3 regions of the Photobacterium sp. AWH4_225 genome follow, and region 1 is predicted to be linked to each of the others. Evidence: riboswitches for the same ligand, from Rfam matches in the RefSeq annotation. Region 1 holds a riboswitch; each other region holds the start of a gene.
The links. Region 1 has a riboswitch for cyclic di-GMP ahead of ACXAD4_RS13555 (lytic polysaccharide monooxygenase). Riboswitches for the same ligand answer to the same signal wherever they lie in the genome.

Region 1 (10,948 bases):
TTGCAAACAGGCCAATGCATCGAACTGCCAGACGTAAAATTGAAAACGTTCGCGGTACGATGTCAAGGTGAGGATGTGCAACTTAATTTATAGGGTAATTAATATTTTAATGAAAAAATCACAGCATGTGCTGTGATTTTTTATTTGTATTATATAAACATTTATTTTTTATGGATAATAATTGAAAATAAATCAAGGCAAAAGTGTCTTTAAAGTTGTCAATTGACTCAATATGGTGCTTAAGTTGGAGGGTTTGATTTGTTTTGGTGCTTTTATTTGGTTTTTAGTGATTTTTATGTTGTAACTTGTTGATAATTAATGGTTATAAGGTTGGCATAAACAATGCATTATTAATGGTAAGTCAGTATAAAAAAGGAAACACCAAGATGTCAGAAACAGGCAAGTTCAATATCTTTTCATTTACGGGGAAAATGAAAATTCTCCACCTCAGCTGGTTTGCGTTTTTCATTACCTTTTTTGTGTGGTTCAACTTTGCCCCACTCCTCCAATCGGTCAAAGCTTCGTTGGGATTAACGACTGCCGAGATAAAGACCTTATTGATCCTCAATGTCGCTTTTACCATACCTGCCCGGGTACTCATCGGTATGCTCACCGATAAATATGGGCCTAGACTGGTTTATTCCGCCTTGTTAGCTGTTTGCTCCATCCCTTGTTTTGTCTTTGCTTTTGCCGACAGCTTCGTTCAGGCCGCCATCGCCCGTTTTGCTCTTGGCTTTATTGGTGCAGGCTTCGTAGTCGGGATCCGTCTAGTCTCCGAGTGGTTCCCGCACAATGAGCTGGGGACGGCAGAAGGGATTTATGGTGGCTGGGGTAACTTTGGCTCTGCGGCGGCCGCTTTTACCCTGCCAACCGTTGCTATCATGTTTGGTGGTGAAGACGGCTGGCGTTATGCCATGGCCATCACCGGGGTGATGAGCCTGCTGTTTTCGTTCGTTTTTTATAAAAACGTAACCGATACACCGAAAGGCGCGACTTACTTCAAGCCCAAGCAGCTAGGGGCAATGGAAGTGACATCAAAAGGGGACTTCTTCCTGCTGCTATTTATGAAGCTGCCGATGTATGGCGCTTTGGCCCTGTTGGCCTGGAAGCTTTCGCCAACCGGGATCGGTATGCTCAGTGACAGTGCGGTGATGGCTATCTATGTCGTGCTGGCGGTGATCTATTGCTATGAAGTTCTACAGGTATGGCGTGTCAACAAAACCGTCTTTGAGAAGCCGGTTCCTGAAGTACATCAATACAAGTTCAAGCAGGTCGCGATTTTGAATGTCTTGTACTTCGCCACCTTTGGTTCGGAGTTGGCTGTGGTCTCGATGTTGCCGTTATTCTTCTCGGAAACCTTTGAGCTAACCCCGGTGATGGCCGGTATGGTGGCGTCGGCTTACGCCTTCATGAACCTGATGTCCCGCCCCGGGGGCGGTTGGATTTCCGATAAGTTCGGCCGCAAACCTACCCTGTTGATTTTGACTGCAGGATTGGCCGCCGGTTACTTCTTGATGGGACAAGTGGATAGCAGCTGGCCGGTGTGGCTCGCCGTGGTTGCTGCAATGGCCTGTTCGTTCTTCGTCCAGTCGGGTGAGGGGGCGGTATTTGCCACTGTACCTCTGATCAAGCGCCGGATGACAGGCCAAATCGCTGGGATGACTGGGGCCTACGGTAATGTCGGTGCAGTGTGTTACCTCACTATCTTGTCTGTGGTGGATTACAGCACCTTCTTCTACGTCATTGCGGCAACAGCGGTGATTGGCTTTATCACCTTGTTGATGATGGAAGAGCCAAGTGGACAAATTGCGGAGGTCAATGAGGATGGCAGCATCATGATGATTGATGTGGCTAACCGCTAGGTGGTTTTCGGCCTGTGAGGCAAAGCGAACGGCTAGCCAAGCAGGCCGATACATTGAACATAATCGTGAGTCATTGTTGTCATGGATAATAGGGTGAAGCGTGGATGAGCGAAACAATGCAACCTGGAACAGCCCATAGCCAAATGTCTGTTAATCGAAAGCGTTTTCGGCAAGCGGATACACTCGAACTTGATATCGGGGGTTATTCGGTTGCGGGGTGTAAACCAAGTAACCAAGATGCTTTTGCGGTTTACCAGCCTTCACGGCGTGAAGAAATGCTGCATAAAGGTGTGGTTGCTTGCTTGGCCGACGGAGTGAGTTGCAGTGCCCAAGCCGAGCAAGCGAGCCAAATTAGTGTCACCCAATTTATTGAAGAATATTACGCAACACCGAAAACTTGGGGCGTGAAGCAGTCGGCTGGAAAAGTGCTGCATGCACTTAACCAATGGCTTTTTCACCAAGGCTGCCAGAGTGAACTTCAGCACAATGGGATGGTGACGACTTTCTGCGCGGTGATCATCAAATCCAATACTGCGTACATCATGCATGTGGGGGATACACGTGCTTATCTCTATCGCGATCAGGCAATAACTCAGCTCACCCAAGATCACCGTCGTCATCAGTATGGCCAGCAATACTTTCTTACCCGCTCGTTGGGGATGGACAGTCATATCGAGGTAGATTTTCAACAAATACGGCTGGAGAAAGGAGACCGCTTATTACTAGCGACAGATGGTATTCACGAATGGTTAGATGATTCAAAGCTACAGCAGGTGCTATCTTTAACTAACACCCCAGTTGAGCCACTGTCCGAACAGTTGGTTGAGGCATCGCTAGCCGCGGGAAGCCAAGATAACGTGTCTAGCTTATTGATTGATGTGAAAGCCTTGCCGACTTTGACCATGGATGAGTACATAGAAGAACTGACAAAGCGAGTGATCCCGCCTGTGATGGAAGAAGGGAACCGAATCGACCAGTACCGAATATTACGAGTTTTGCATAGCGGTCCGCGCAGCCATATTTATCTAGCGGTGAGTGAATTTGATAATCAACGTTATGTGTTAAAGATGCCCTCACTCAACTTTGCGGAGGATTACCAGTACTTGCAGGCTTTTGTGCGTGAAGGCTGGGTCGGGGAGCAGATATCCCACCAGAGAATAATGAAGATCCACCCTTTTTCACGTCATTCTCCTTTCCTGTACCATGTTTGCCAATGGGTTGAAGGTAAGTCACTGCGCCAATGGATGGACGATAACCCTAAACCAGATATTGAAAAAGTGAGGGTAATGGCAGAGGAGATAATTAAGTCAATTCGTGTGATGCAACGCCATCGCCTTATTCATCGTGATATTAAGCCAGAAAATTTAATCGTCAATCAATTTGATCAAATCGTCATTATTGATTTTGGTTCCGTTTATTCAGAACACTTTGATGAAATACAAACACCTATTGATGAAACGGTCCCTGTTGGTGATATTAAATATTTGTCACCAGAGTGTTTGCTGGGCGGTAAAGTAACAATGAGGTCTGACATGTATTCAATATCCATCATTATTTATGAGATGTTGACGGGGCACTTTCCTTATCCATTTCCAAATACTTTTAAACCTGTGCAGTCAAACAGCCAATGGCCGGATTATATACCTTTGGAGAATTATCGGGATGATCTACCTGCATGGCTTGATGTGGTCATTCGCAGAGGGTGCTTCCCTAAGGCAAATCAGCGCTATGAAGCCATGTCTGAGCTTATCAGCGATTTATTTCACCCGTCATCACAGGTACTTAAGCAGGCAAGTAAGCGACCTTTAAAAAGTAAGAGCCCGGTACAGTTTTGGAAAATCACATCACTTTGTTTGTTTTTTATTGTTATTGTTCAAGTTATCATCTTGCTTAGCTGATATTACCCATTTAAATTTCACTGCTAATATTATTGGTGAGGTAAATGGTTTTATATGTATTAAATATTTCATTTCAGTCAATGATTTTTATTTATCTTAATAAATAAAAATTAAATGAGATCATCCTTCCATTGCTAATGGCTGCTTTTTGCTGATATTAAAAAAAACACTATAAATATACCCGAGCTCCTTCAATCTAAACCTTGAAGTGGCTTATTTTTATATCGTCAGCTAAAGGCTAATTATCCGAAAGGGTAGGGCGCAAAACTTCCGGCCTAAGGAGCAATCTTTTTAATGCATTGGCTCTAGGGTAGCGGAGTTACCTGATAGGAATAAGCAAGATCAAAGCAGTGGCTTCTTCCCATTAGCTGGCTTCCCAAAAAAATCATAATGGAAGCTAAATATGAAAAAGGTGATTAACTTTTCTTTGGGCGCTATGTCAGTCATGGCCGCCCTTTCTCCATTACACGCAAGTGCCCATGGTTGGGCCGACTTCCCTGCTGCTCGCCAGGTGATCTGTGAGTCAGACGGTGGTCACTGGGGGCCATCAGATGGTTCCCAGATCCCGAATGAAGCTTGTCGTGCCGCATTCTTGGAGTCGGGTACCTATCCATTGGTGCAGAAGAACGAGTTTGCCGCATTGGTTAAGGATTATCACAACATGGATGCGGTTAAGGCAGCAGTGCCGGACGGTACTATCTGTTCCGGTGGTGATCCGCGTAAGAGCGGTATGAGTGTGGCTTCAGAGCATTGGCAGCGTACCGACATGAAAGCCGGTGAAACTTTCACTCTGCGTTACCGCGCAACGGCACCGCATAACCCGAGCTTCTGGCAGTTCTACCTGACCAAGCCTGGCTACAATGCTGCCCATAGCCGTTTGGGCTGGGATGATCTGGAGCTGATAGATACTGCCGGCGATGTAGAAGTGACTCAGGAAGGCAACGGTCAGTACTACTTGATTGATGTGACTCTGCCAAGCGGCCGTTCGGGAGAGGCTACACTGGTATCACGTTGGCAGCGTGATGATCCTGCTGGCGAAGGTTTCTACAACTGTAGTGATATCCGTTTTGACGGTGAAGTGTTACCGCCTGAGTGGACGACTAAGGGCCAGTACGTCAAGCCGGGTGTCGAGGCGCAAGATGGCGATAGCGTCTGGTTCCGTATTTTCAACAAACAAGGCTCTGAAATTGTATTCGAGAAGCTGCCAATTACAGCGGCTAACGAGAACATCAATACTTGGTCTTATGATCTTGCTCAACTGATCAACGAGAAATACCCAACCATTACTCAGGTGGGTGTGGAAGAAGCATCGGGTGATATCGTTTATCAGCCATCGGATCTGTATATCAACCAAGTCTTTGTCACCAACTCGGATTACAACTACGCACTGGATGTGCGTGATGGGGATGTCATTGAACCCGCTCCGGTAACCGTCCAAGGCCTGGAAAGCGAATACACCCAGGGCAGCGATGGTAAAACCTATATCGATGCAACGGTCAGCTCAGAAGGTCGATACCTGATCAACATGAAGTTGTTGGATAGCACAGGACACCAGTTGGCCTTGGCGAGTGATATTGTCGATAACGGTAACATTGACCTATCGCTATTCACTACCGAAATAGGCTCCTTCAGTGTTGTGGTAACCGCAGCCGAGCAGGACAGCAGCGAGCATAATGTTGTTGAAACTAAGTCGATTACCATTAAAGACAGCTCTGGTGGCGGTGATTACGACTATGCCTACCCTGATGGTATCGGTAGTTATGTACCGGGTGAGACAGTAGTACTTGGCCGCGATGGCAATACCTACCAGTGCCGTCCATTCCCAGAAGGTGGTTGGTGTAACATTGATTCAGCGCACCATTACGAGCCTGGGTTTGGTTCAGCGTGGCAGGATGCTTGGATCAAGCAATAAAGAACGAAACTAATAAGCATCAAATGCTTGAATGAGAAAAACGCTGGCATAAGTCAGCGTTTTTTTATGGGTGACAGATCACAAATTACTGTGGAGCGTAGTGATAAAACGAAAAGCAGCGTTTCCATAGGGAAACAATTTTTATATGTAACTTGTTGATTTGGTGATCTGGCTCAAACTACATTACATGAATAATTTTTGGGGATTTATAACTTGTCCCAGATCAATTTGTTGCACACTTTTCTGGTGGTAGTTTTTATTTGCAGAGAGCAAGACTGATTACGGATAGTCCGTTTAAGCATATGCAGCGACCTGGATTGAAAGCGGTTTATGGTAATTAGTTTTTGATAATTATGGAGAATTTATCATGAGTAGTGCATTTTTCATCCCAACAGTAAACTTGATGGGCGCTGGTTGTTTGACGGAAGCTGCAGATGCAGTGAAAGCTCACGGCTTTAAAAAAGCTCTGATTGTGACTGATAAAGTGCTAAGCCAAATCGGTATGGTCAAGCAGGTAGCAGATCTGTTGGCACAGCGCGATATTGATTCTGTTGTTTTCGATGGTACACAACCAAACCCAACTATTGGTAATGTAGAAGCCGGTCTTGCGCTACTGAAAGACGGTGAGTGTGACTTCGTTATTTCACTGGGTGGCGGTTCGCCGCATGACTGTGCCAAAGGTATTGCTCTTGTTGCCTCTAACGGTGGTAAAATTGCTGACTACGAAGGTGTTGATCAGTCTGCGAAACCTCAGCTGCCATTGGTGGCGATTAATACCACTGCAGGTACTGCAAGTGAAATGACCCGCTTCTGTATCATTACTGATGAAGCACGCCACATCAAAATGGCGATTGTTGACAAGAACACCACGCCGCTGATGTCGGTGAACGATCCTGAGTTGATGCTGGCTAAGCCTGCCTCGCTGACTGCTGCGACAGGAATGGATGCACTGACTCACGCGATTGAAGCTTATGTTTCTACCGCTGCAACACCTATTACTGATGCGGTTGCTATCAAGGCGATCGAGCTTATTCAAGCACACCTGCGTACGGCAGTGAAAGACGGCCAGAACATCGAAGCTCGCGAGCAAATGGCTTATGCACAGTTCATGGCTGGTATGGCATTCAACAATGCTTCACTGGGTTATGTTCACGCGATGGCGCACCAGCTAGGTGGTTTCTACGATCTGCCACACGGTGTATGTAATGCGGTATTGCTGCCGCACGTGCAGCGCTACAACGCACAGGTTTGCCCAGAGCGTCTGAAAGATGTTGCAAAAGCGATGGGCGTGAATGTTGAAGGTATGACGGCAGAGCAGGGCGCTGAAGCAGCACTGGAAGCCATTCAGGCACTGTCTCAAGATGTGGGTATTCCAGCAGGTCTTCAGGAGCTTGGCGCGAAAGAAGAAGATATTGCCGTATTGGCTGACAACGCACTGAAAGATGCGTGTGGTTTCACAAACCCGAAACAAGCCAGCCACGAAGAAATCTCGGCTATCTTTGCTGCGGCAATGTAAGTAAGCCAACACCACTGCACGATTGATTTTTGCGCCCACCATTTTGTGGGCGCTTTTTTGTTTTCAGATGGTTAACTATTGAATTAAAACATTCAAAGGCTGTTGGTGAAGCGTTCCGCAGTTGATGCCGCTCCTTTTGCTGTAGCCTCATTCGGTATTGATGGCCTTTTGTAATGCATAACGCCGCTTTTTCCCTGCTGCTTGACTTCATACATCGCAAAATCGGCTTGTTGTAACACTTCACTGACGTTGGATGCGTTGAGTGGATACTCGCTGCTACCGATACTGGCCGAGATAGGGTAGTTTTTACCATTTAGAATGACTGGTTGCTGAAAACTGTTTAGCAGTTTCTGGCTGATATTAATTTCGTGCTGTACTGCTAGAGACTCGATCACGGCAAACTCATCCCCGCCCATACGGGCAACATGATAATGCTCGCCACTTAGTGCGGCCAAACGGGCAGCTACCGTTTGAAGCAACTTATCCCCAGCATGATGCCCAAGTGTATCGTTGATTGTTTTGAAATTATCTAAATCAACAAGGTAGAACCGAAATGGCTGTTGGTTCTTGACCTGCTCTTTGAGATGCTGATTGAGCCACAAGCGACTGTGGATGCCGGTTAAGGTATCGCTCATTGCCAGCTTGCGCATCGCTGATGACTCACGCCATAACGCCCACAATAAAATCCCACCGAGTAGAACAATGGCACAGAGTAGGAAGTACACCAGTTGTTTCATTGTTTGGGTGGCTTCAACGCGTTTTAGGAGGTCGCCACTAGAGAGACGAAACTTGTGGCTGAGGAAAATCACCAGATTTTCATACTGATCTTTAACGTCTGTGATCAGCTCAGCGTTAGGGTCGCCCCACTCAAAAGAGATCAGCTGCGGCTCTATGGATTGGATATAGGCAAACTGTTTGCTGATTTGATGGTAGGCACCATCAAAGTGGTAGAGGTGGCTAATATGGGTGTTGTTGAGAATCGTCTTGAACCGGCTCCATAGGATCTCATATTGCAGCATCATATCGTTATGATCACTGGTTCCTACTGCATAGCGATGAAGTTGGAGGTGGAATTCAGCATACTCTTTATGGAGCTGGAGTACATACCAAGCCGCTTCGTTTTGGCTGTTGGCAATAATGTCTGAATTGCGTTTCAGGGCGGTCACCGCTACCAAAATAATGATAATCAGCAACGGGGTGATGTAGATGAGTAAGGAGGTAATACGACGGCAATTTCCCATGTAGTTACCTGCTTACTGGGTTTCTATAGCGGTGAGCTGCCAGACCATATTGGCAAGGTGCTTGGTTTTGGCCGCTTCGGGGTGTTCATTGAGGGAAATGATGACCCAATATGGACCGTAATCTCGTACCTTCAAATAACGGCCGTCTTGCTTGATAGCGACCAAAGGGTTGTATTGCTTGATGTAATCATGGCTGACTTCGACGGAATAATCGTTGAGGGCGAGCAGTTTTAGTTTAGAAACAGAGAGATCAAAGTGCTCGAGTAGTGTTAATAGGCGTACTCCCTCGAAGGTGGCACTTTGTTCCAGCCAAGGGAGATTAGTTGAGAATGACGTTTGTGGGAGTTGCTCAAGTTGGCTTCGCTCGAGTACGAGAGAGAGTTCCTCTCCCGATGGCTTTTTGCCCGACAAAACCAGTGGGATACTCTGGCTCCATGCAGAAAATGCAGTGAAAAGGCCAAAACAATATAAAAGGAACAGTATTGTTAACTTCGGGCTTGCAAGCTGCATTGGAACTTCCCCCAATTTTCATCCTGAACTTAATACCACGACTCCAAAGCGCTTCTTGCGGTAGAGTACACTTAAGCGGCTTGGATATAATTGTAGCTGCTTCTCTTACAAGTGAGGCAAAGAAATCAAAACAAAATTGAATGAGTTCGTTGTAATTTTTTATTTCAGGCCTTATTAATAATCATGTGGTTAACGTATTTATGGTTGTTTTTTAAACGTAATAAAGTGGTGAGATCAAAATAAATCCTGAAAAAACTTGAGCTAGTCAGGCTTACTCTCTAGAATCCCCCTTCCTTTTTCGCTTGTATGACTTGTGGTCTGACAAGCGATGCTGATGGTGTAAACCATGTCTATCAGGGCGGAGCCCCTGTTTTGACAACCTTGTGGTTGTATCAATGTTTCCGGCGCCTAAGCGGAAACACTCATAAAACAATCTGTGTTCAACTCGTAAATCCAGGAGTGCAAATTGGAAATTTTCAATTTCGTTCTGGACAACTGGGATGTGATTGTCTCTCGTACTGTAGAGCATCTGTCGTTGGTGAGCCTGGCCGTTGGCCTAGCCATGATGACAGGGGTACCTATTGGTATCGCAATTACCCAGAATCAGCGTGTCGCCAATGTGGTGCTATACGTTGCGTCCATTATCATTACGATCCCTTCTATTGCCTTGTTCGGGATCATGATCCCTGTGTTGTCGATTATCGGCCAGGGTATTGGTTATCTGCCTGCAGTGATTGCGGTTTTGCTGTATTCGCAGTTGCCAATTATTCGTAATACCTACACCGCAATTAACAACGTTGACCCGGCCCTGCGCGAAGCGGCAAGGGGTATCGGCCTGACCAACATGCAGCGCCTTCGCCTGGTGGAAATTCCACTGGCTATCCCGGTGATCATGGCTGGTGTGCGTACCGCCGTGGTGATGAACATCGGCGTGATGGCGATCGCCACCTACATCGGTGCTGGTGGTTTGGGGACGTTTATTGCACGAGGGATCAGCCAGTCTGATCCGCGCCAGCTGATTGTTGGTGCTGTAGCTGTGAGCCTGTTGGCCATTTTTGCCGACACGGTATTGGCGAAGATCCAAAAGAAATTCACACCGAAAGGTGTCGTCGTTCACGGCTAAGTTTTACGAATTTAAGAGGGCGTTTTCATGATTCAACTTGAGAACCTGACAAAAGTTTTTGAAACACCACAGGGTGTGGTGACAGCAGCCGATCATATCAACATGGAAGTACCGACCGGCGAAATCTGTGTCCTGCTGGGCCCATCTGGCTGTGGTAAAACCACCACGTTAAAAATGATCAACCGCCTGGTAACACCAACCTCTGGTCGTGTGCTGATCAACGGTGAAGATACTACAGGTATCGATACAGTCACCTTGCGCCGTAACATCGGTTACGTCATCCAGCAGATTGGTCTGTTCCCGAACATGACCATCGAAGAGAATATCAGCCTGATCCCGAAACTGATGGGCTGGGATGCCAAGCGTTGTACCCAGCGTGCCAAAGACCTGCTGGATATGGTGGCACTGGATCCGAACACTTTCATGAAGCGCTTCCCGAATGAGCTTTCAGGTGGCCAGCAGCAGCGTGTCGGCGTTATCCGCGCGTTGGCGGCCGATGCACCGGTACTTTTGATGGATGAACCTTTTGGTGCAATCGACCCGATCAACCGTGAAGTGATTCAGGAAGAATTCCTGAAGATGAACAAAGAGCTGAAGAAAACCATCATGTTCGTCTCACACGATATTGATGAAGCGGTGAAAATGGCTGATAAAGTGGCGATCTTCCGTGATGGCCAGCTTGAGCAATACTCTAGCCCAGACCAGCTTCTAGCTCACCCAGCGACTGACTTTGTGGCAGATTTCGTCGGTACAGACCGTACCTTGAAGCGCCTGCAGCTATCAACTGCTGGCGAAGTGATGGAACGTCAGGTTCCGACAGTATCACCGAATGACACGCTGGAGATTGCCCTGCAGCGCATGAATGATTACGGCCACGGCATGATTG
Region 2 (10,948 bases), 550 kb from region 1:
CATAACTGGCTCGCGGTCATCCAGACGTTTGGCTTTTCGACGTACCGTTGTGTCAAAGCTTTGCACACCAAAGGAAAAACGGTTGAAGCCACCTTCTAATGCCCCTTCGAACATTTGATCATCGAAGCGGTTAATACGGCCTTCAAGGGTAATTTCGCAATCTGTGGTCAATGGAAAGTGAGCTTTTACCATTTTACCCAGACGCGTCACTTGCTCTGCCGTTAAGTCGGTTGGCGTACCCCCACCAACATAGACCGCCCGAAACGGGGCTGCTTGTGTCCAAGGCATTGCCGCTTTTGCTTTCAGCTCAACCATCAGTGCATCGAAATAATCATCAATTAGAGACTGGCTGGAAGCATACTGGAAGAAATTACAGTACGTGCAACGCACACGGCAGAATGGAATATGAATATAAAGGCATCGACTGTTAGGACTTTCTGGCACAGTCGCTAGCACCTTGAGCGCTAAACCCTGTCGCTCTTCCTCTGCGATCATTGCCGACATACCACCGGCATGCGCTGAACGCTTATTGGCAAATGCATAGCGAAGCGGGTCAGGCGTGTGCTTTCCTACCACCGCTTCAGTCAGTAGTTCCGGCGCCAACACAGCAGATTGTAATGCTTGTTCTTCAATCATCTACTTCTTCGTCGAGCTAGATACCTAGCCCCTCCTCAACAGGCTGATACCTGTCAGTTTTACTCACTAGAGCAACAGTTCTTTGCTGTTTACTTCTAGCACCACGTTGAGCAAACGTGCATGACTACTTTCTTTTGGGCTAAGCCCTACTTATCAAATGGAATGAGAACCACTCTTATTTGCAGGCAATCATAAGCACCCCTAAATAATATTGCAAATGATAATTGATATTATTTCGATTACATGGATAATGATAACCATTCTTGATTCGAGGGGCTAATTGATAAATTACTGTTTATACAATTTATCAATAGTTACAAACACATAAAGCATTATTTTGCATGGTTGGAGTTAAACAGTGAACGCAAAGAGATATGCCATAGCGGGTGTTGTATCAGTGCTTGCCCACAGCCTATTGCTTTCAGCTGTGCCTAACAAAATGGTGATGGCGATGCCGGTTGGTACAGACTCAACCAAAGTCTCGCTGAATCTCGTCTCGGCACCGGCTCCTCAGCCAACTGAGCCCGTTGCAGCCAAGCCACCACCTCCAGCGCCGGTCGAAGCGCCTAAAAAAGTTGTCAAAGAAGAAACAGCAGTTAAAAAGCTGGTAAAGAAAAAGCAGCCTGAGCCTAAACCCGAGGTAAAAAAGGTCACTAAACCTGCACCGAAAAAAACAGTTGAGAAGAAGGTCGAACAAAAGGTCGTAAAGAAACCAACACCTGTTAAGAAGCCCATTGAGAACGATAAGCCTAAAGCTATTGAAGAAGTGGCGAAGACAGCTGCACCTACCCCGGCACAAGCCGCTTCTGGGGTGAACAGTGAGCCTCAGCTCGTGACCAAGCCAACCTTCGCCACAAGGCCGAGCCCTGTTAAATACCCTCGCATTGCTAAGCGTCGCGGTATTGAAGGCCAAGTCTTGGTTGAAATTTGGATTGATGAGTCTGGCAAGCAGGTAAAACAGAATCTATTGAAATCATCGGGCACAGAGATCCTTGATGATGCTGCGCTGGAAGCCATCAAGCGCTGGCGTTTTTCTTCCCATATTGTTGATGGTCAAGCCATTGCCCATCGCGTACAAGTTCCTGTCCGCTTTAAGCTGGACTAGCAATTATTGGAATCACCCATGGAAATGTTTCACTCCCTACAAAACCAATTTGGCCTAATGACAGCACCCTTGCTGCTGTGTTCAGCACTGACGCTGATGATCCTCATCGAACGCTGTATCCAGGTATTGCTATGCACTGGTGTAGGCAGAAGTAAAATTGATGCGCTATTGGCTAAACAAAGCCGAACCGACGAGGCTGGGCTCGACCAGTTAGCGACATCGCTAAAAGAAAAACGCCCTTTACTGTTCAAAGGCGTTTCTATGCTTATTTCACACCGTCATTTTGCTAAACCGTTACGTGAAGATGCTGCTGGTATCTGGCTGCAACAAAAGCGTTCTCAGCTTCGTTCAGGACTACGCCTATTGAGCCTGATTGGCGTGATCAGCCCGTTACTAGGGCTACTGGGTACCGTGCTTGGCTTGATTGAAATGTTCAAGGGCATTGCAATGAGTTCAGGCGCCGTCACACCAAACGATCTTGCTGATGGTTTGGGTCTAGCCATGCGCACAACAGCGGCAGGCTTGATCATTGCACTGCCGGCCATTACAGGCTCACAACTACTCGGCCTGTGGGCTGATAAGGTTACAGCTAAGCTTGAGCATAGCCTCAATCACTGCAACCTATGGCTAGAAGGTTTATCCCTAGATGCCAACTGCCAGCCAAAAGCCGAAAAGGTAGAGGCGATATCATGATTCGAACGCATCAAGGCGTCACGGGTGATGATGAGCTAAAGCCCGACCTTACCCCCCTGCTCGATATCATTTTTATCGTCATGGTGTTCCTTCTTCTGACTGCCAGTGTGAAGCTGCAATCTTTAGATGTCGAACTACCGCAAACAGAGACACAGGCACTGCAAGAAACAGAATCAGATCCTATTACTGTCAACATTACTTCTACAGAGCCCTACTGGGCACTGCAAGGCACAGAAATCGACAGTTGGGATGCCTTCAAAACTGCACTTCTCAAGGAAGTAAAAGCCAATCCTGATAAGCCCGTTGTGATCGGTGCCGACAAGGCAGGCTCGGTTGAAAACATGCTAAAACTCCTCGCTTTTCTTCAACAAAATGAAATCAAGGCGACTCAATTATTAATGGAAGAGGATAAATCATGAAGCGTATTGCTCTGGCTAGCGCATTACTACTCGCTGCTAACTCATCTTATGCCAGTGAGCGCATCATCAGTGCAGGGGCCGCTATTACTGAGCTCATCAATGCAATGGGAGCACAACAGCAACTTGTTGCCGTTGATGTCACCAGTAAAACAATGGTTAAAGATAGCATGCCTGTATTGGGCTATCACCGTCAGCTCTCAGCTGAAAGCTTGATCGCCCTGAACCCTACTCGACTGGTTGGCTCAATTGAAATGGGACCTAACACAACCTTGGATCTGATTAAGCAAGCAGGTATCGAAGTGGACGTGGTCAACTCGGGTGAAACCGTCGATGATTTACTGGCACGTATCGAACAAGTCGGCGAACTCACCGACACGGAGCAAGAAGCACTAGCTCTGCAGGCGCAAGTGCAGGATAAGGTTGATTCAATCAATCAAAACCTAGCAAACCACACCGACAAGAAAAAAGTCTTGTTCCTGATGATCCACGAAGGTCGCCCAGCGAATGTCGCTGGACGTAATACCACCGCTGACAGCGTGATTCGCCTAGCCGGAGCCATTAACCCAGCCGCAGGCGCCGTCGAGTCTTACAAACCAATATCACTCGAGTCCATGGTTGAAATGCAGCCTGATATCATCTTGCTAAGCTCTCGCACACTCAGCCAAATTGGCTCTGCAGATGATTTGTTGAAGAAGATGCCTTTGCTTGCTGCAACGCCTGCAGGCCAGAACCAAGCCGTTGTAACCATTGATGGTACAGCGCTTATTGGTGGACTTGGCCTGAAAAGCCTGAGTGAAGCAGAACGCCTGAACCAAGTGTTTTACAACAAATAACCGTTAGCCGTTCATCAAAGCAGTATATTTATGATGCAGTTACAACGAACCCCTGCCAGCATCGTTTTTCCTGTTGGCCTGACATTACTGGTATTGGCTGTCACCTCATCGATTGCGGTGGGGCCAATGAATATCAGTTTTGCTGACAGCTTCAAAGCGCTACTACCTATTCAGCTGGATTTACCAGCTCATATTGAGATCGTTATTCACCAAATACGCCTCCCGCGGACTTTACTGGGCATGGCCATCGGTGCCATTTTGGCACTATGTGGTGCTGTAATGCAGGGGCTATTCCGCAACCCCCTCGCTGATCCTGGTATCATCGGTGTTTCTGGCGGTGCTAGCCTTGGAGCAGCGCTGTCCATTGTGATCTTCGCACCTTTGGCTGCAAGCTTTCCGCTATTACTAACACTGGGGACAGTACCTGTTTTCGCCTTCATTGGCGGTGCCGTCAGTACCTTTTTGGTCTACCAGCTCGGCACAGATAAAAACGGCACATCCGTGACCATTATGTTACTAGCCGGTGTCGCCATCGGCGCCCTATCAGGCGCTGCACTGGGTCTAATGAACTATTATGCGGATGACCAAGCTCTTCGTGATTTGTCGTTATGGACAATGGGCTCTCTGGCTGGAGCTACCTGGCCAGGAATTAGCCTTGCCTACATAACCTTGTTCGCCCTACTGTTCTCTTTTGATCGCAATGCAAATGCTCTTAATGCATTTCTATTGGGGGAGGCAGAAGCCAAACACCTTGGCGTGAATGTTCAGCGCTTGAAGCGCATGCTGATTTTACTTTGTGCTGCAGGTGTCGGTATTGCCGTATCGCTAACTGGGGTGATTGGTTTTGTTGGGCTTATCGTACCGCACATTGGCCGTATGATTTCCGGGCCAAACCATAAAACCTTGCTACCTCTATCCGCCTTGCTTGGCGCATTGATCTTATTGGTTGCAGACATGCTTGCCCGTGTTGTAGCTGCGCCAGCAGAGCTGCCAGTGGGGATCATTACTGCATTACTTGGTGCACCATTCTTCATTTACTTATTGATCAAGCAAAGAGGCAGACTGTCATGAGCCAGCAAACCAACTCGGCGCATCAACAAGGCCCTAACAATGACATTGCCATTGAAGCACGCAACTTGTCACTCAGCCTAGGTGGTAAAACACTGCTGCATGATTTCTCGCTGCAAATCAAACGTGGTCAATTGACCGCTCTGCTAGGGCCAAATGGAGCAGGAAAAAGTACCTTGTTAAAGGTAATGTGTGGCGAAGTAGAAGCCGATGGTGATGTCGACCTATTCGGCTACCCTCGACAAGATTGGCCACCCGCTCAATTGGCGAAACATCTTGGTGTCCTACCCCAGCACAGCTCATTGACGTTTGCTTTTACGGCGCAGGAGGTCGTTGAGCTCGGTGCGCTACCACTCGAACTGCCGAATGCCCAAACAAAGCAAATTGCGCATGAAAAAATGGATATGGTCGGTGTGACCGATCTTGGTCCCCGCCTTTACCCAACCATGTCTGGTGGTGAGAAACAACGTGTGCACTTTGCCAGGGTCCTCACCCAGCTAAGCCAAGCAGGTGAAAACTGCATCTTAATGCTGGATGAGCCTACCTCAGCGCTAGATCTAGCTCACCAGCACAATTCGCTGATTGTCGCTAAACAAATGGCGCAAGCAGGAGCCGCCGTGATTATCGTGATTCATGATCTGAACCTAGCAGCCCAGTATGCAGACCGGCTGGTTATCATTAACCATGGCAAGATACAGGCCGATGGTACACCGCAGCAGGCACTGACGGCTGAAACCATAGAGTCTGTCTATGGCTGGCCAGTCTGTATAACCCAGCACCCCGTCGATGGCTACCCTATTGTCTTGCCGGCAGCGGCCTAGTTAGCTTAACCCAATTGCATAGAAAGAATTATCAACAGGGCCAATTTTTGGCCCTGTTGTCTTTCTCTCAAGCAAAAAATCGAATGTAAGCCACGAAAATTGCAAATTGAGATAACAAGCATTGCACTCTGGGCCACACTCAGTAAAATGTGAACGCAAGCGATTAAACCATGCAACATGTGCGATATGCACATCACGCATGCTGCAAAAATGTCAGTACAGAGCCGCCCATTTGAGATGCGGCCTTTTGCCGTTTCTGCTTTTTCGTACCCAACAGAACAATGAGCTACTCGAATAGAAGACGGTGAACTAGTTCATTTTTCTGTTGAGTAAATGATTAATTTATAAGGTTCTCTGACCTTTATTATTAGAAGAATAACTATGGCAACGATTAAAGATGTTGCACGTATGGCTGGTGTATCTACAACCACAGTCTCTCACGTGATTAACAAAACTCGCTTCGTCGCAGAAGCAACCCAAAAGAAAGTGCTGGCTGCGGTCGATGAGTTGAATTACGCACCTAGTGCGGTTGCGCGAAGCCTAAAATGCAACACAACAAGAACCATTGGCATGTTGGTGACCAAATCGACCAACCCTTTCTTTGCTGAAGTTGTCCACGGCGTTGAAGAATTCTGCTACGGCGCAGGTTATACCCTGATCCTATGCAATACCGAAGGTAACCTGTCAAAGCAACGTGATTACCTTCGTATGCTAGCCGAGAAGCGCGTGGATGGTCTTCTTGTTATGTGTTCAGACCTAGATGAGCAGTTGCTGGGGTTACTGGAACGTCAGAAAGAAACACCTATGGTGATCATGGACTGGGGTCCAGAGAGCCCGCACACAGATAAAATCCAAGATAACGCCGAACTTGGCGGATATGTCGCGACCAAATTTTTCATCGAGCATGGTCACAAAGCCGTTGGCTGCTTAACCGGCCATAGCGAGAAAACGGCATGTCGTGAGCGCCTGAAAGGCTTCCGTAAAGCCATGAGTGAAGCCGGCCTCGACGTCAATGAAGACTGGATTCTTGAAGGTGACTTCGAGTGTGAGTCAGCAGTCACTGCTGCCAAACAGATCATTGCGATGAAAGAGCGCCCTAGCGCAATATTCTGTTTCAACGACATCATGGCTATGGCGATGATCAGTACCTTCCAGCAAGCTGGTATCAACGTGCCGGAAGATATCTCTATCATCGGCTACGACAATATCGATCTGGCACCTTACTTCTCGCCACCACTAACCACTATTCACCAGCCTAAACGTCGTCTGGGCAAGAGCGCGGTTGAAATCTTGATGCACCGAGTGAAAGACAAAGAGCACGCAACACAGGTATTCGAAATGGTGCCTGAGCTAGTGATCCGTAATTCGGTTAAGAAATTGAACTAAGTAACCGCCAGCGTTTACTTTTTTAGAATCCAAACGGAGGCTCATGCCTCCGTTTTTTATTGCTATCAACTTATGTTTTGGGGCAAAAGTATTCATTAACGAGCAGAAATTCACGGCAATTTCTGGAATCAACATCACATTTCCAAAGTTGCGATCAAGTTCAAAAATATCATCTGAGATATTCTTAAATTGTCACGAACAAGGCAAACCTATCGAAAGGTAGGGACGCAAAGCTTCCGGCCTAAGAGTCGTCGGGTTTTATTAACTCAGTCAACTTATGGTAGCGGGGTTGCCGATGGATATAGCAACTGTGTCAAGAAAGTCTTACTTTTTTCTGACAGTGTAATGTCTTGATATTTGCTATTCTTGAATCCTCGCTCTGTTGTTAGGTGACCCAAGAAATTTTCACCGAGAAGAAGCATGGACAAACCAATTTTAAAAGAATCTTTACGCCTATTTAGTTGTTTCAATAACGTTAAATCGCGTTCAATGTTTGGCGGCTTTGGTATTTTTGCGGGTGAAACAATGTTTGCACTCGTAGTAAATGACAAACTTCATCTTCGCGCAAACGCAAAAAACGAACAAGAATATAAAAAGGCAGGGCTTAAACCGTACATATATAAAAAACGTGGCTTTCCGGTTGTAACAAAACATTACGCTATCCCCGATGAATGGTGGAATGACACCGGAAAGATTGTTGAGCAGGCGACTCGTTCTCTAGATGCAGCGAAAGTTGATAAAGAAACAAAAGAAAAAGCATCACCAGATCGAATAAAAGACTTACCAAACCTTCGCCTGGCAAATGAAAGAATGCTGAAAAAAGCAGGTATTTGTACCGTGGACGAATTGATGGAAGCAGGTTCAATCAATGCCTTTAAAGCATTACAGGATACTCACCAAGGCACCGTGAGCATTGACTTGCTCTGGGCGCTAGAGGGAGCAATTAGTGGCCAGCACTGGTCAGTTATTCCTAAGGATCGCCGCTCGGAATTACTAGCGAAATTAAGCTAGCAAAAACAAATTGCATATATAAAGAGACCATCAAGGTCTCTTTTTTTGTATTATTTTCGTCAATGATACGTGTCAATAATCAATCATTCCATTGACAACTTTTTGTCAATTTTCGTTAAATATTGAATTATCTCACAACGCTGTTTATAAATCGCTCAACACCCTTTTATTGCAAACTCACGCTTGTAAAATATGTTTCAAAATAGCACCAGGGGGTAATTATGAACTGTTCCAAACCTTTTCCAGGACAGAGCGATCAAATGTTCAAGGATAAGTTTGGCAAGTGGCCGCGAATTATGCGCCTGCTTGTTTTGTTCAGCCTGCTTCCTCCTCTCGTCGCTTTTATACTTGTACAGAATAACATCACCACGTATGAGTCACTTCACAACTTACTGGTGTCTATCGCTAGCTTAAATGCACTGTTGCTGTTCTGGGGCCTGCTGCTAAAAATCAGGGCCCGCAAGTATTGGTACCGCAATTACCATATTGGAAAAACCATGCTGCTCGCTTTTATCCCTTTGATGGCATGCGGCTATATTGTGCTCACTGAGCTCTCTTCTGAGAAGGTGATCACCCAGAACAAACCTCAAGTTGTACAAATCTCAGTCAACTAAACACTTTTTTCCATCTACCAATGAAATAATTTGCTTCCTAGTAAGGTCTTTGTCTCATAACTATCTGATAATTTCGGTAATAATTACCGCCGCTATCCTGATAAGCTCACAGTAGCATAATATAGAGACAAGGGGTCACCGTGCGCATTTCCGCCAAAGAAAACTACTCACTATTTATCAAGCCACTACTATGGCTGCAAAAACGCCATTATGGCAAAGTTCTCAATCCCGCCAAGCTGTGGGGTCGTCGCCCGACGCTATTTTGGCTTGTCGCCGGATTCTTTGGCTATTTGGATCGCCGCTCATCGCCGTTAAGTCCGGTGCTTCGCTCGTTGGTCTGCGTCAGGGTTTCCCAGCTAAATGACTGCGCATTCTGTGTCGATGCAAACGGCATGAAGCTTGCCGAGCGTTGCGATTCTGTCGAGAAAATCAAAGCACTTGCCAACTGGCAGCACAGTGAACTATTCGACCAACAGGAGCAAGCCGTCCTAGGCTATGTTGAAGCGATGACCATTACCGGCCAGCGCGTTACCGATGAAATGCTTTCAGATTTAAAACAATGGTTTGATGAAGATGCTATTGTTGATTTAACCGCGCTGGTTGCGTTTCAAAACCTGTCGGCAAAATTTAACACTGCACTAGATGTACCTGAGCAAGGTTTCTGTTCACTCCCGATCCAACCTGGTGAACAGCAATCAACAGATGCCCCTACTCATACGGACAAATAAAGGAGCAAATTATGGACAGAAAAAAACTGCTGGTTGTCAGTATTGTTGTATCCCTGATTGCTGTTTGGTTTGCATTTGATCTTGGCCAGTACTTTACCCTTGAACAAGCCAAGGCACAGCAAATCGCACTGACTGACACCATCCATGCTAAGCCATTCTTATCAAGCATGGTCTACTTTGTTCTTTACGTTGTTGTCACAGCACTGTCATTGCCAGGTGCTGCGATTATGACCTTACTTGGTGCAGCCTTGTTCGGATTTTGGTGGAGCCTGTTGCTGGTTTCCTTTGCCAGCACTATTGGTGCTACCCTCGCCTTCCTATTTAGCCGTTTCATCCTGCGTGACTGGGTGCAAGCGAAATTTGGTCACCGCCTATCTGCGATTAACCGAGGTATTGAGAAAGACGGCCCGTTTTACCTCTTCACGCTGCGTTTGATCCCGGTATTCCCGTTTTTCATCGTTAACTTACTGATGGGTTTGACGCCAATTTCTACCCGCATGTTCTATCTAGTCAGTCAGCTGGGTATGCTAGCCGGTACTGCGGTCTACATTAACGCCGGTACCCAGTTAGGCCAGATAGACAGCCTAAGCGGCATAATCTCTGCGCCAGTATTGGTATCGTTGGCACTACTGGGTATCTTCCCGCTGATCGCCAAATCCGTCATGCAAATTCTCAACAAGCGCCGTGTTTACGCTGAATGGGACAAGCCAAATCATTTTGACCAGAACATGGTCGTCATTGGTGCAGGCGCAGGTGGTTTGGTTAGCGCGTATATCGCGGCGGCGGTAAAAGCCAAGGTGACTCTTATTGAGCGCCATAAAATGGGGGGGGACTGCCTCAATACCGGTTGCGTTCCATCCAAAGCCATTATCCGCGCAGCCCACACCATGGCTGAAATTACCCGTGCCAAGGATTTTGGTATCGAGACCGGCGAAGCCAAAGTGGATTTTTCCAAGGTGATGCAACGTGTTCACAACGTAATTGGTAAAATCGAACCCCATGACAGCGTAGAGCGTTACAGCAAACTAGGCGTAAACTGTATCTCTGGTGAAGCGACTATTCTCTCGCCTTGGGAAGTCGAAGTGAACGGTGAACGTATCACGACCCGTAATATCGTGATTGCCACTGGTGCTCGCCCGTTGGTACCGGGTATCCCTGGTTTGGATAAAGTTAACTACCTAACTTCAGATTCCATTTGGTCTTTGACTGAACAACCTCAGCGCCTACTGGTATTGGGTGGTGGCCCAATCGGTTGTGAGCTGGCACAAAGCTTCCAGCGCCTCGGCAGCGATGTCACCTTGGTCGAAATGGCCGATCAGCTGCTCATTCGTGAAGATAGTGATGCCGCCGCTTTGGTCAAATCCAGCCTTGAGCAAGACGGTGTAGACATTAAAACTGGCCATAAAGCGGTTAAATTCGAACGTGTTACCGATGAGCACGGTAACGAGCAGCAACGTGTGCTGCTGGAAACCGCTAACGGTGAGTCACTAACCATTGAATTTGACGCCGTGATGCTGGCACTGGGGCGTGTTGCCAATGTACAAGGTTTCGGCCTTGAGAAACTTGGCATTACCACCTCTGAACGTGGCACAGTCGAGGTTAATGAATACCTTCAAACCAAGTACCCGAACATC
Region 3 (10,948 bases), on a different contig from region 1:
GGTAACGTGGCCAACAACCCTTTCATCGACTTCAGCGACCAGCGTGTAATTTTCAGGGTTATCAAATAGCTGCTCCACCTTATCCGAGTTGATATACGGCAGTTGTGAAGTATTCGCCGTAACTTCCGGTAGGCGGTAAATCTCGAACAAATCAGCATTGTCCGTTTTTTCGTAGTGTCTAATCGATATTTCCACAAAATTCCTTTCTGCTTTGCTAACGTATTAATCACGTCTCAATGGACGTATCACGCTCTCCAGCCCTTCGATTTTCATCTCGAGGGCTAATGCCATCAGTAAACCCAGTTCCCCCTCAGGAAAACCTTTTTTCTGGAACCACAGCAAGTACTCTTCCGGCAAATCGATAATGACCCTGCCGGCGTACTTACCAAACGGCATCTTCACATTGGCTAACTTAACGATTTTTTCTTTATCAAACACGCTTAGTTTTTCTCTTTCAATATTGCATCGGTTTTTCAACGAACTACTTGGCGACCCACTGCGTTGAAACGATAACCTCTTCACCCGCCGTTACCTGAGCCTCAAACTGACTTCCGGCTTGTACTTTTCCCACACCAGACGGTGTACCTGTCATCACAATATCACCATCATTAAGCGTCATGAAGGTTTGCACTTCTTGTAAAATCACATCAGGTGAATAAATCATCAGTGAAACGGTTCCTAATTGGGTTAGCTCATCATCAATGAACAGTCGTAAACCCAACTCCCCCACTTCATCTGCAGGCAAAGGGACAAACTCACTAAACAATGCCGATCCATCAAACGCTTTGCTGCGTTCCCAAGGAAGTCCTTTCTCCTTTAGTTTGCTTTGTACACCACGCTTGGTGAGATCTAACCCTACAGCCACAGCATCAAAACGACCATTGCGGTAAAGAAAAGATAGCTCAGCCTCGTAATGAAGTTCATCACCTCGGTGGGAGGATAACAGTTCTTCAGAGATCGCCGAGTTAGGTTTGGTAAAGAGTACCATCTCATCGGGGACTTCATTGCCTAGCTCATGAATGTGAGCCACGTAATTACGGCCTACACACACCACTTTATTTGACGTAACGACCTTGTTCTCGACGATAACTGTATTCATTTCAATCCCTTTCAATCTTTCCATGAAATAGCAAAGTAACACCGATAAAAAAAGCCGACAATGGTCGGCTTTGAAAAAATATGCAATATTGGTTTTAGGTATAACCTACCAGGCATAAACTACCAAGACTGAATTATTTGCCTATTCAGCCACAAAAACCAAGTTCGCACTTACAGGTACCGTAAGCAATATCGAGTTTAATTTTGCGATTTCTTTAAGCTTACCTACCCCTTCATCGAGCCCAAAGCTAACTGCCTGCACTTCTACTGGACTAATTGTCGAAACCAACAAGCCGCCACCGTCTAGCCCTGTCACTTGAACTTTGGCATTCAGCGCTTCTTCCTTGCCATGCAGATCGAGCTTAAACTCAACATCTTGCACCAGTGTTTGTCCGGCACTCAATCCACTAATAGCTTCTCCATCCACTTTAGCTTCAACCGTCGTAAGCGGGTACTCTTCGGTATTAAAGAGCTCTTTCTTCATCCTTTCATCACGGATCTGGATCTTGGTATCTACACTGGTTAAGTCAATCGACAAAGATACATCACCGCTATCAGAAATTGACCCACTCAAGTTGCGAAAGCCGTGTTGCTCCATCACGCTATCGTTTTTTACCGACGAGAATCCTACAGAGGAGTGAGTACTATCTAACTTCCATCCAGCCCATGCATTGCTAGCTCCTAGCATTAAAGCAACAGACATCCCCCCTACCACTAATTGCTTCTTCCAATTTACCGCCATTGACTTCCCCTTCTCTTGTTATTTCTTTGAAATATCACTTAGAAATATAGGTCAGTAATTTAGTTAGCGTTAATTGGCGGAAAGCTTACCCTCTCCCCTTCAGCCGTCAAAATAGCAATATCAACCGGCTTACCGTCGGCATCCAGCCTGACTTCTCCAATGGCGCTACGGTTTATCAAACGATGATTCCCAGGTAAATCAGGATCGCGCTTGAAGATTTTGAGGCGCTTGCGCTTGGTAAGCCAGTTAAGTGGTGAACGAGGACTATAGAGTATTCGATCCATGAAATCACAGACACGAAGTAAACCATTAGGAAACTCGTTTTTAATTCCACTTGATGTGATCTGATAAATATTCGGGCTACAGTTTCTAAAACGCAGTTTAACGTCGTAGGCAAACGAATAATGTACATCTCCAGAGAGAATCACAAAATTTGTGGGAGTCTTGGTATGGGTAAATATACTGATCAAGGTATTGGCAGAACCCGGATGTGCCATCCAGTTTTCAGCATCAATCAATAAAGGCTGCCCAAGCCATGTCATACCACGCTGCAGCGATTCAATAAACTTTACCCCAAACATCGGCGCGGCAGAGACCAAAATCACTGCGGGTTCATTTATCAAGGACATTTGCAGCTCACTGAGTGCTTCCCAGTCCATTAAGCCAGATGGCTTGTTCATCTTGGACTCTGAACGCCACCTTCGAGTACGGGTATCAAGCACCAGCATTTTCGGCGTCGTGCCAATGGTGTAATGCCATTGTTCAAAGCGGTAAAGGTAATCAATCAAGCTGTCCTGGCTATCACTGAAAGGATGATTGAAGTAAGTATCCACATGAGTGTGAAATGTCTTGTCGAATTTTTCTGGCGCATTGCCCCAGCCCTGACATAACCAGTAACTGATCAGGCCATTACCAATGATCCTTCGCGAAAAATGATTATGGTAAGCCGCTTGCTCCCACCCCACCGTTAGGTTCCAGTCATCTGTTATGTCATGATCGTCAAAGATCATATAGGTAGGAATATGCGCCATTAACCGACGGACTTGCGGCAGGCCTTCGACAAACTGATCAATCTGGAGTTTCTCATCGGCCCAAAGGTTTTGCCATTTGGCTTCCAAGGTATTCGATTCCAAAGAAGCGCCCTGCCATTGAAATCTATTTTTTTCCAGCCGAGAGCTATCTACCAGTTTCCACAACTCTGGCGACCACACCAACAAGTACATGGCATTAAACTCACTCAAGGTGATCAGGTGATTGCCTGACTCACGTGAGCTGAAAACCGGAGACTTGCGTCTTAGCCAGTTAGCTACACGTGGAAACCGCTCAATGATATCTTCACCACCTTCTAAGTATTGCGGTAACAGTTTCTCCCTGCCATAGAAGTTATCGGCATGGCTTAGCAGCTCCTTAGTATTGGCGACCGGCGCTTTATCGAAATCTTCATCATAAAGCCCAAGTAAATCGATAACCTGATGGATGCTATCTAGGGTTGCACCGGCAACATGGTCGGCATAGATCTGATCCCCGCTCATCATTAGCAGTGATGGCCTCTCAAGAATACCTTGAGCTGCAACTTTATTATCTGCCGCCACTAAGCTGTCTTTGCTTGGATAGTGCGGATTTCGGCAAGAGCCGTGCATCACATAATCAGCTTGGGTTCTGATGATAAACGAAGGGCGTGACTCACCGTCATAAAGCAGATCAGGGACGAGCTCAGTGAGCAGGCCACCCTGCGTTTCAACTTGATACTCCAAAGGCGTATCAGCAGGGAACTCACCGCTATATGTCACTTGATATACCCAAGCTCGCGTACCAATTTGGATGTGCTTACCCTGTGAGAGGCTGCCAGAAAACAGCTCTTTTTGATCAGCTTGGTGATAGAGAGCAAATCGTCCTTCAAGCGGGCTTGAGACCGCAAACCACAACGTCAGCTCCTTGGGCGTTACCTTACGTAATATTGGCCCGGCAAGGATAAGAGGCAATGGCTGAGAGTTAGCTGGGGTTGTATTTAACGGTGATTCAACGGTCATAGCTTGGCTTTACTCTTTACTTCTTTATGTTTGGCTGTGTTATGTTTCACTTTGTTATAGATACGACATTAGCAGCAACAATTTGTTTAATAAAGATAACTAGAAATTGAACCTCAGCTAGAAAATGTTTGCTAGCTCGGCATACATCCAGTTCATCACTTGGCCGACGCCCTTGTCCCTGCGCTTAACCACGCCCATCTCTACCATTAGAGGCTCTGGAATTTCTTCACAGGATAGCTCCACCAGTTCATCCACATACCATATTTCCTTCGCAACGTGCTCCGGAACTAAGGCCCAGCCTATGCCACGTATTACCATGGAAGAAATCAAGTAATATGAATCAATATGCCAATAATTGGACGAGATAGGTTTCGCCTTACCTATACCCATTCGATCGCGAATCACTAGTTGTCTATGCTGAGTGAGATCGGCGATTTTTGGGACAGATATCTTTGCCAGCGGGTGTGATCGCGACACAATCAAGGCATGTTTGAACTGGCCTATAGAGGTAAACTCCAAACTCTCAGGTAAAACGTCTTGGTGAAACAACACACCAAGATCAGCCTTTTCTTGCTCCACCCATTGCGAGATATCTTGTTGTGAGCCATTAATGATCGTCAGTTTCAGCAATGGGTAGCGCTCTGCCAATAAAGCAAACAGGCTCTCGAATGCAGTAACCGGCACAGCTTCGTCAATCGCAATAGTAAACGTCGCCTCCTCACCTGAGGATACGGTCATGGCTCTGGCCGATAATCGCTGGCATTGTGCCAGTACCGTCTGGGCTTCGATGTACATCTCTTCACCAGCGGCAGTTAATACTGGTAACCGGGCACTGCGATCAAACAACTCAAACCCCAAATCCAGTTCAAGATTGTTAATAGCGGTACTCACTCTTGATTGGGCTTTACCCAAATGCCTGGCTGCGGCTGAAAAAGAGCCGTGTTTTACCGCACTAACAAAAGCTTCCAGTTGATCAATTGTCCAATTCACGCTGCTCATCTCGCACTAATCCAATGAAACATCATTTTAACCCATCCGAAAAGCGGATGGATACTAACTTCAATCAATCTTGAAAATAGCGATAATAATTTCAAAGTCACAAAAGCCTGATATCCCCATGCAAGAGAAAGTCACTCAAGAATCATCACAACCAAACACCACAATCGATAACAAGAGTATTAGTAAAACATTCTGGCGATATGCGATCCCTTCCGTCGCCGCCATGCTGGTCAACGGCCTCTATCAAGTCATTGATGGTATTTTCGTTGGCCACTACATCGGTTTTGAAGGCTTGGCTGGTATCAATATGGCTTGGCCTATCATCGGCCTTATTGCAGGCCTCGGCTTGCTTGTTGGCATGGGCACAGGCAGCCTAATTTCGATCTACAAAGGTGAAGGCAACCACAACAAAGCCCAGCAGGCCCTATCAACCGGCCTGGGTCTGATCGCTATTTTTGGTTTATTGGTGATGGCTTTACTCACCATGATTGCACCTTCTCTGTTGCTCGCACAGGGCGCAACAGGGACACCATTGGTAATGGGCAGCGCTTATATCGAAGTCTTCACTTGGGGCGCCGTATTTACGATCGCCGCAGGTGCCCTGCCTATGCTCATTCGTAACGATGATAGCCCTAACTTTTCAACTGCGCTGATGATGGCGGGTGCAGTGATTAATATCATCCTCGATTATATTTTCATTGCCCATTTGGACATGGGCCTGAAAGGGGCAGCAATTGCAACAATCATTGCCCAGATATCTATCACTATCGTGGCCGTTGGCTATTTTTTTACGCGCTATTCAAAGCTCAGACTCAATCTAAGCTCGATAAAATTTAACTTTCGCATTGCAGCCAATGCAGTAAGTCTTGGCACATCCAGCTTGTTTATGTATGTCTATTTCAGTTTTATCATTGCCGTACACAATAAGCTTTTCATGGATTACGGCAGTGCAGTTCATGTCGGGGCATTTGCTATTGTTGGCTACTTGATGACCATGTACTACTTACTGGCAGAAGGTATCGCCAGCGGTATGCAACCTCCGGTCAGCTATTACTACGGTGCAGGCCATGGCAATAAGATCCGGGCAACGCTCATCCTTGCCAGTAAAGTGGTTGTAATCACTGGAGTCGGTTCCGTTATTTTCCTTAACCTGTTCCCAAATACCTTGGTGAGCTTATTCAGCAACGGCGATCCAGCCCTTGCCATTGAAACAGTCAATGGACTGCGTCTGCACCTGTTTGCCATGTTCCTGGACGGTTTTATTGCCCTAGCTTCCGTTTACTTCATGTCAGTTAATCAAGGCGGGAAGGCGCTCGGGATTTCTGCAGGGAACATGTTGGTTCAACTGCCATTCCTTTACTTCTTGCCACAATGGCTTGGGGTAGATGGCGTTTGGCTGTCGGTGCCATTATCGAACATTCTACTGGCAGCGATTGTTGTGCCTTTGGTATGGAAGGATATTCAGAAAAAACAGCGTAACGATGTCTCATTTAACGCTGTGACGGCTTAATACAGCCATAGGAAATTAAAGCAAACCCCATAAAAAAGTACACGCCTAAAGCGTGTACTTTTTACTTGTTCTTTTACCTTAAATTGCAGCAGGAGGTTATTGCTAGAATATCCCTTTCTTCTTGATCTTCTGCACATGAGCTAGGCGCTCATTGAGATCAACAACAGGCGTTTCATTCTTCTCTTGTGTTGATCGCCCCTGTTGAGCACCAACACTGCCATTAGGTAAATTACGGATCATTTCAGTCTGAGCTGTGAGTAATCTCTTTAGCTCAGCAATCTCTTGCGATTGCTCCTCTACCCGCTTCAACAACTCTGTCTGTGTTGGTTGCTGCACTTGTGATGCCTGCTTTTGAGACAACAACTCACGGGTATGGCTACCTTCAGCTTGAATTTGCTCGACAATTGAGGCTTTCATCGCCTGAAGCATTTCACTCTGTGCATGCTGGCTAGCCTCTGGCTCAAACTCTTTCGCTAACAGACTCAACCCTTTCAGGGTTCTCTCCAGAGTGGACGCCGACACCTGAGATTCCGTCACCTGCAAACTCAGTTGTTGGGACAGTTCAGGGCTTAAAAGGTGCAAGTACAAGCCACTGAGGTAGACCTGCTTCTGAACATTCCGCGCATTGATTAATGCCAACCCGTTTTCTTCTGGCGACTCAGCTTTCAAGCGCGAAAAATCATCAGCCCATTGATGAAGGATTTTACTCGCATAAAGATCAGCCGGGTTGTTCAACGGGTCGAGGTAAATCGAATAATTAATCCGCTTCAAACGATCAGCCATTGACAGCCTCTTGCACAGGCATGTTCACGGCCTCGCCGTCAGCATGATACAAACAAAGCTCGCGTGCCAATGCTTCTTGTGGCTCTTCCACCAGCACGACTCGCTCACCCAAGGTCTCATAGGCTTTTTTCACAGCCGGATAAATTAAGCTCGCTCCACCGCCAACTAGGTAGACACGGTTAGGGTTCTTGGCGAACTTCTTCGCTTCGTAAGCAACTTGCTTACCCAGTTCATCAATTTTTGTTTCGATTTTGTCGAGAATGACCGAGATCTGGCTTTCGTCATTTACCACCTCGCGCACAAAATCTTGATTATCTCGTTGCTTGATAAGCTCATTCGCCACCAAGTAACTTGAATCACTGTCAGCTACAGCTAGTGACTTACGCGCCACATCCGTCACCATGGATACACCGATTTCGTTATTGCCGTATATAGCTGACACATCATCGAACTCACCGACAATCACACCCATATCCAATGTTGTGCCACCGATATCAATCACCAGAGAGCGGTTGAACTGGCTAACAGACTGCATAGTCAGAGTAGAAAGCACCGCAGGTAAGCTCTCCGGCATCACCTCAACATCAACGATTTCAAACAGTTCGCCTTTGTTAAGCTCGATCTGACGCATCAAATTGTCACGCTTACGGGCAATTTTATCTTCGTTCTTCTGACAATCTTCGGCGTTGTAGTATTCAGTAATAGGCAGGGTCACCACCAATTTTACTGGGCCTGGTGCAATGCCAGTCTGTAACAAAGCATGATGGACAGACAACAGGTTCAAATCATCATACTGGTAATCGACATGTGTTGTTTCCAATGCCTTGTCCGAAGTCATGTCGTAGGTATATTTCGTTGAGCCAATCGTATAGTTAAAGATCTTCTTGTCTTTTCTTAGTGCGGCACTTTTCCAGTTTTTCCTGAACGAGTTAGGAGAGATAACGGTATGTAGTTCACCTTGTTCAATCCAACTTACTTTAACGTTGGTTGAACCGTCATCAACCGCAAATTTACGTGGCGTCATTGTATTCCTGCTTTTTCTCGGTGAGAGTAATTGGTCTGCGCGAAAGTAAATAAAAACTGCAGGCCAATGGCAAACTCAGCACGAGAGATTTGAAGCAATTCAGCAAAACAAAAATAATCTTAGTTTTTCATTTAATTTCTCTAAAAACGTGTCGATCCGCTTTGTTTGAATGCAGGTAGATGCAACCAACTGACTGAGTCATGATTGTCTGATTGCACCACTTAATTTAAAAGCTTAACTTTCTTTTTCAAGCTCCCTTTACCTTTCACAGCCACTATTAAGGTATTAAATAACAATGCATTACTCTTATTAAATGAAATCATCACTTATTTATAAAACCTGTAGAAACACTCTTTGTTTATAATATGAGGTATTATCAAGAGCAAAAACAGCGGTAAAAGAAATGTTTGCCGGTGATTCAGATGAAACCCATCCAATATTCACATAAGAAATACAACACCAACGGTAAATAACGCCCGTTAATGCAATATGAAATCGACATTTTTTTGTCGCCACAAGTAAAAAGACACGTTCAATAATTCGCCAAACTGGTCGCACCAATTTGCTAGACAAAGATCACCATTCCATATAAATTCAAACACTTAATTGAAATCACAATATCACTCAAGTTCATGAAGCAAGCTCACATACCCACAAGTTTTTGCTATCAATTAAAATAAAACAAAAGATTTTTCTTTGACCAAAATAAGCACCTTTGCTACTAATTTAATAGTACTTGTGACAACGGCAAACTAAATGAAAGTTTAGGACGCAAAGCTTCCGATCTAATGAGTTTTCTATGATAGCGGGGCTACCTCAAGTGGAGTTTACTCCCTTTCGTTGTGCTCGTATTTATTAAAACAAATGGAGTGTGAACATTATTGATTGGTTCTGTTTTGTCTCGTTTTCTAAATAGAGTTTCAATTTATTCCGCTCAACAAACCATTACTCGTTTTATGTAAATGGAGTTCATTCTGTGAAAAAGTCTAATCTAGCCATATTTATTGGCGGCTTACTCTCGTCCTCAATAAGCTATGCTGTCGCACCCGGCGCACCAACCATTGATTGGGGTGAGCACACCTACGCTCTTGTCGAGTTAAACCGAGATGCCAGCAGCTACGAAGATATCGTGGTTGGTGTACATGACAGTGTCGCCGTTACCGTTTCTTGGCAAACATGGAGCGGCGACCCTGCAGAGACGGCCAATGTGAAACTTGATGGCAATACGGTCTGGACCGGCAGTGGCAGCGTTAAAAGCGCCACATTTGATGTCAGCAAAGGTGGTGTCTACGACATGACCGTTGAACTGTGTAACGCTGATGGCTGCAGCGAAAGTGGCAGCGTCGAGCTTACTATCGCCGATACCGATGGTAGCCACTTAGCGCCGTTGGTACCCGTTCTGCAAGAGAACAATAAACCTTATACCAATAAATCAGGTAAGGTTGTCGGTAGCTATTTTGTTGAGTGGAGTGTGTATGACCGCGCCTTCCCTATCGATAAAGTCCCAGCCCAAAACCTCACTCACATCATCTACGGTTTCACCCCAATCTGTGGCGGCAATGGCATCAATGACAGCTTGAAGCAAATCCCTGGCAGCTTCGAAGCATTGCAAAAAGCCTGTGCGGGGCGAGAGGATTTCAAAGTCGCTATCCATGACCCTTGGGCTGCACTTCAAAAAGGCCAACAAGGCGTCAGTGACTGGGCTGATCCATACCGGGGTAACTTTGGCCAGATGATGGCGCTCAAACAAGCCTACCCAGATTTGAAGATCCTGCCTTCTATTGGTGGCTGGACCCTTTCAGACCCATTCTACTTCATGCACGATGAAGCGAAGCGCCGGACCTTTGTTAACTCAGTCAAAGAGTTCCTACAGACCTGGAAGTTCTTTGATGGTGTAGATATCGACTGGGAATACCCGGGCGGTAACGGTGCCCACCCTACTCTTGGCGACAAAGAAAAAGACGGTGAATTATATGTCACGCTGATGAAAGAGCTGCGTGAAATGCTGGATGAGCTTTCGGCAGAAACAGGCCGCACCTATGAGCTGACTTCTGCCATCGGTGTCGATGTCAAAAAGATCGAAGTCGTAGACTACAGCCGCGCCCAGCAATATATGGACTACATCTTCCTGATGAACTACGACATGTTCGGTGCCTTCGATTTGAACAACCTAGGCCATCAATCTGGACTGTATGATGCGAGCCATAACCCTGCGGTTACCCACACCACAGACCGAGGGGTCAATGATCTCCTGGCACAAGGGCTCGATCCGGAGAAATTGGTGATTGGGGTACCAAAATATGGTCGTGGTTGGAAAGGAGTTCACAACTATACCGGCGATAACCCGATGACAGGACAGGCCACCGGCGGTATTGATGGCACATGGGAAGCAGGCGTATTGGATTACCGCGATATTGCCGACAATCACTCAGGCAATGGCTGGGAAGACCGTTACGACGAGCAAGCAGAAGCTTCATACAAGTGGAACCCTACCACTAAAGAGCTTATCTCCTACGATAACGCCAGAGCTGTAAAAGCGAAAGGCAACTATGTTCAGCAACGTGGCTTGGCAGGCCTATTCTCGTGGGAAATTGATGCCGACAATGGCGATATCCTCAATGCGATGCACGAAGGGCTCGGCCATGGTGATGGCGGAGTGACACCACCACCGGAGAACAAACCACCTCATGCCAATGCCGGCATTGACCAGACCGTAACAGGACCAATTGATGTCATTCTGGATGGCTCAAACTCCTACGATC

Region 2: linked by a shared signal. The riboswitch ahead of ACXAD4_RS11170 (TfoX/Sxy family DNA transformation protein) and the one ahead of ACXAD4_RS13555 (lytic polysaccharide monooxygenase) in region 1 are both predicted to bind cyclic di-GMP.
Region 3: linked by a shared signal. The riboswitch ahead of ACXAD4_RS19445 (glycosyl hydrolase family 18 protein) and the one ahead of ACXAD4_RS13555 (lytic polysaccharide monooxygenase) in region 1 are both predicted to bind cyclic di-GMP.

What each region holds. Positions count from the first base shown of each region.
Region 1 covers NZ_JBSWTF010000001.1:2,910,701-2,921,648, reverse strand. The annotation lists gene nirD (nitrite reductase small subunit NirD) at 1-93, shown strand, start outside; gene ACXAD4_RS13565 (NarK family nitrate/nitrite MFS transporter) at 387-1,862, shown strand; gene ACXAD4_RS13560 (bifunctional protein-serine/threonine kinase/phosphatase) at 1,967-3,760, shown strand; cyclic di-GMP riboswitch class I at 3,987-4,087, shown strand; gene ACXAD4_RS13555 (lytic polysaccharide monooxygenase) at 4,164-5,672, shown strand; gene yiaY (L-threonine dehydrogenase) at 6,040-7,188, shown strand; gene ACXAD4_RS13545 (diguanylate cyclase domain-containing protein) at 7,281-8,429, opposite strand; gene ACXAD4_RS13540 (putative pterin-binding protein) at 8,442-8,939, opposite strand; gene ACXAD4_RS13535 (ABC transporter permease) at 9,406-10,062, shown strand; gene ACXAD4_RS13530 (ABC transporter ATP-binding protein) at 10,090-10,948, shown strand, end outside.
Region 2 covers NZ_JBSWTF010000001.1:2,359,878-2,370,825, forward strand. The annotation lists gene hutW (heme anaerobic degradation radical SAM methyltransferase ChuW/HutW) at 1-636, opposite strand, end outside; gene ACXAD4_RS11135 (energy transducer TonB) at 995-1,741, shown strand; gene ACXAD4_RS11140 (MotA/TolQ/ExbB proton channel family protein) at 1,760-2,434, shown strand; gene ACXAD4_RS11145 (ExbD/TolR family protein) at 2,431-2,853, shown strand; gene ACXAD4_RS11150 (heme/hemin ABC transporter substrate-binding protein) at 2,850-3,686, shown strand; gene ACXAD4_RS11155 (FecCD family ABC transporter permease) at 3,720-4,757, shown strand; gene ACXAD4_RS11160 (heme ABC transporter ATP-binding protein) at 4,754-5,575, shown strand; gene ACXAD4_RS11165 (substrate-binding domain-containing protein) at 5,957-6,961, shown strand; cyclic di-GMP riboswitch class I at 7,154-7,258, shown strand; gene ACXAD4_RS11170 (TfoX/Sxy family DNA transformation protein) at 7,382-7,972, shown strand; gene ACXAD4_RS11175 (hypothetical protein) at 8,194-8,586, shown strand; gene ACXAD4_RS11180 (carboxymuconolactone decarboxylase family protein) at 8,727-9,314, shown strand; gene lpdA (dihydrolipoyl dehydrogenase) at 9,326-10,948, shown strand, end outside.
Region 3 covers NZ_JBSWTF010000004.1:429,030-439,977, forward strand. The annotation lists gene ACXAD4_RS19400 (GNAT family N-acetyltransferase) at 1-195, opposite strand, end outside; gene ACXAD4_RS19405 (DUF3820 family protein) at 223-438, opposite strand; gene ACXAD4_RS19410 (fumarylacetoacetate hydrolase family protein) at 482-1,099, opposite strand; gene ACXAD4_RS19415 (YceI family protein) at 1,241-1,840, opposite strand; gene ACXAD4_RS19420 (alkaline phosphatase D family protein) at 1,900-3,870, opposite strand; gene ACXAD4_RS19425 (LysR family transcriptional regulator) at 3,988-4,860, opposite strand; gene ACXAD4_RS19430 (MATE family efflux transporter) at 4,988-6,379, shown strand; gene ACXAD4_RS19435 (hypothetical protein) at 6,482-7,162, opposite strand; gene parM (plasmid segregation protein ParM domain-containing protein) at 7,155-8,186, opposite strand; cyclic di-GMP riboswitch class I at 8,923-9,005, shown strand; gene ACXAD4_RS19445 (glycosyl hydrolase family 18 protein) at 9,163-10,948, shown strand, end outside.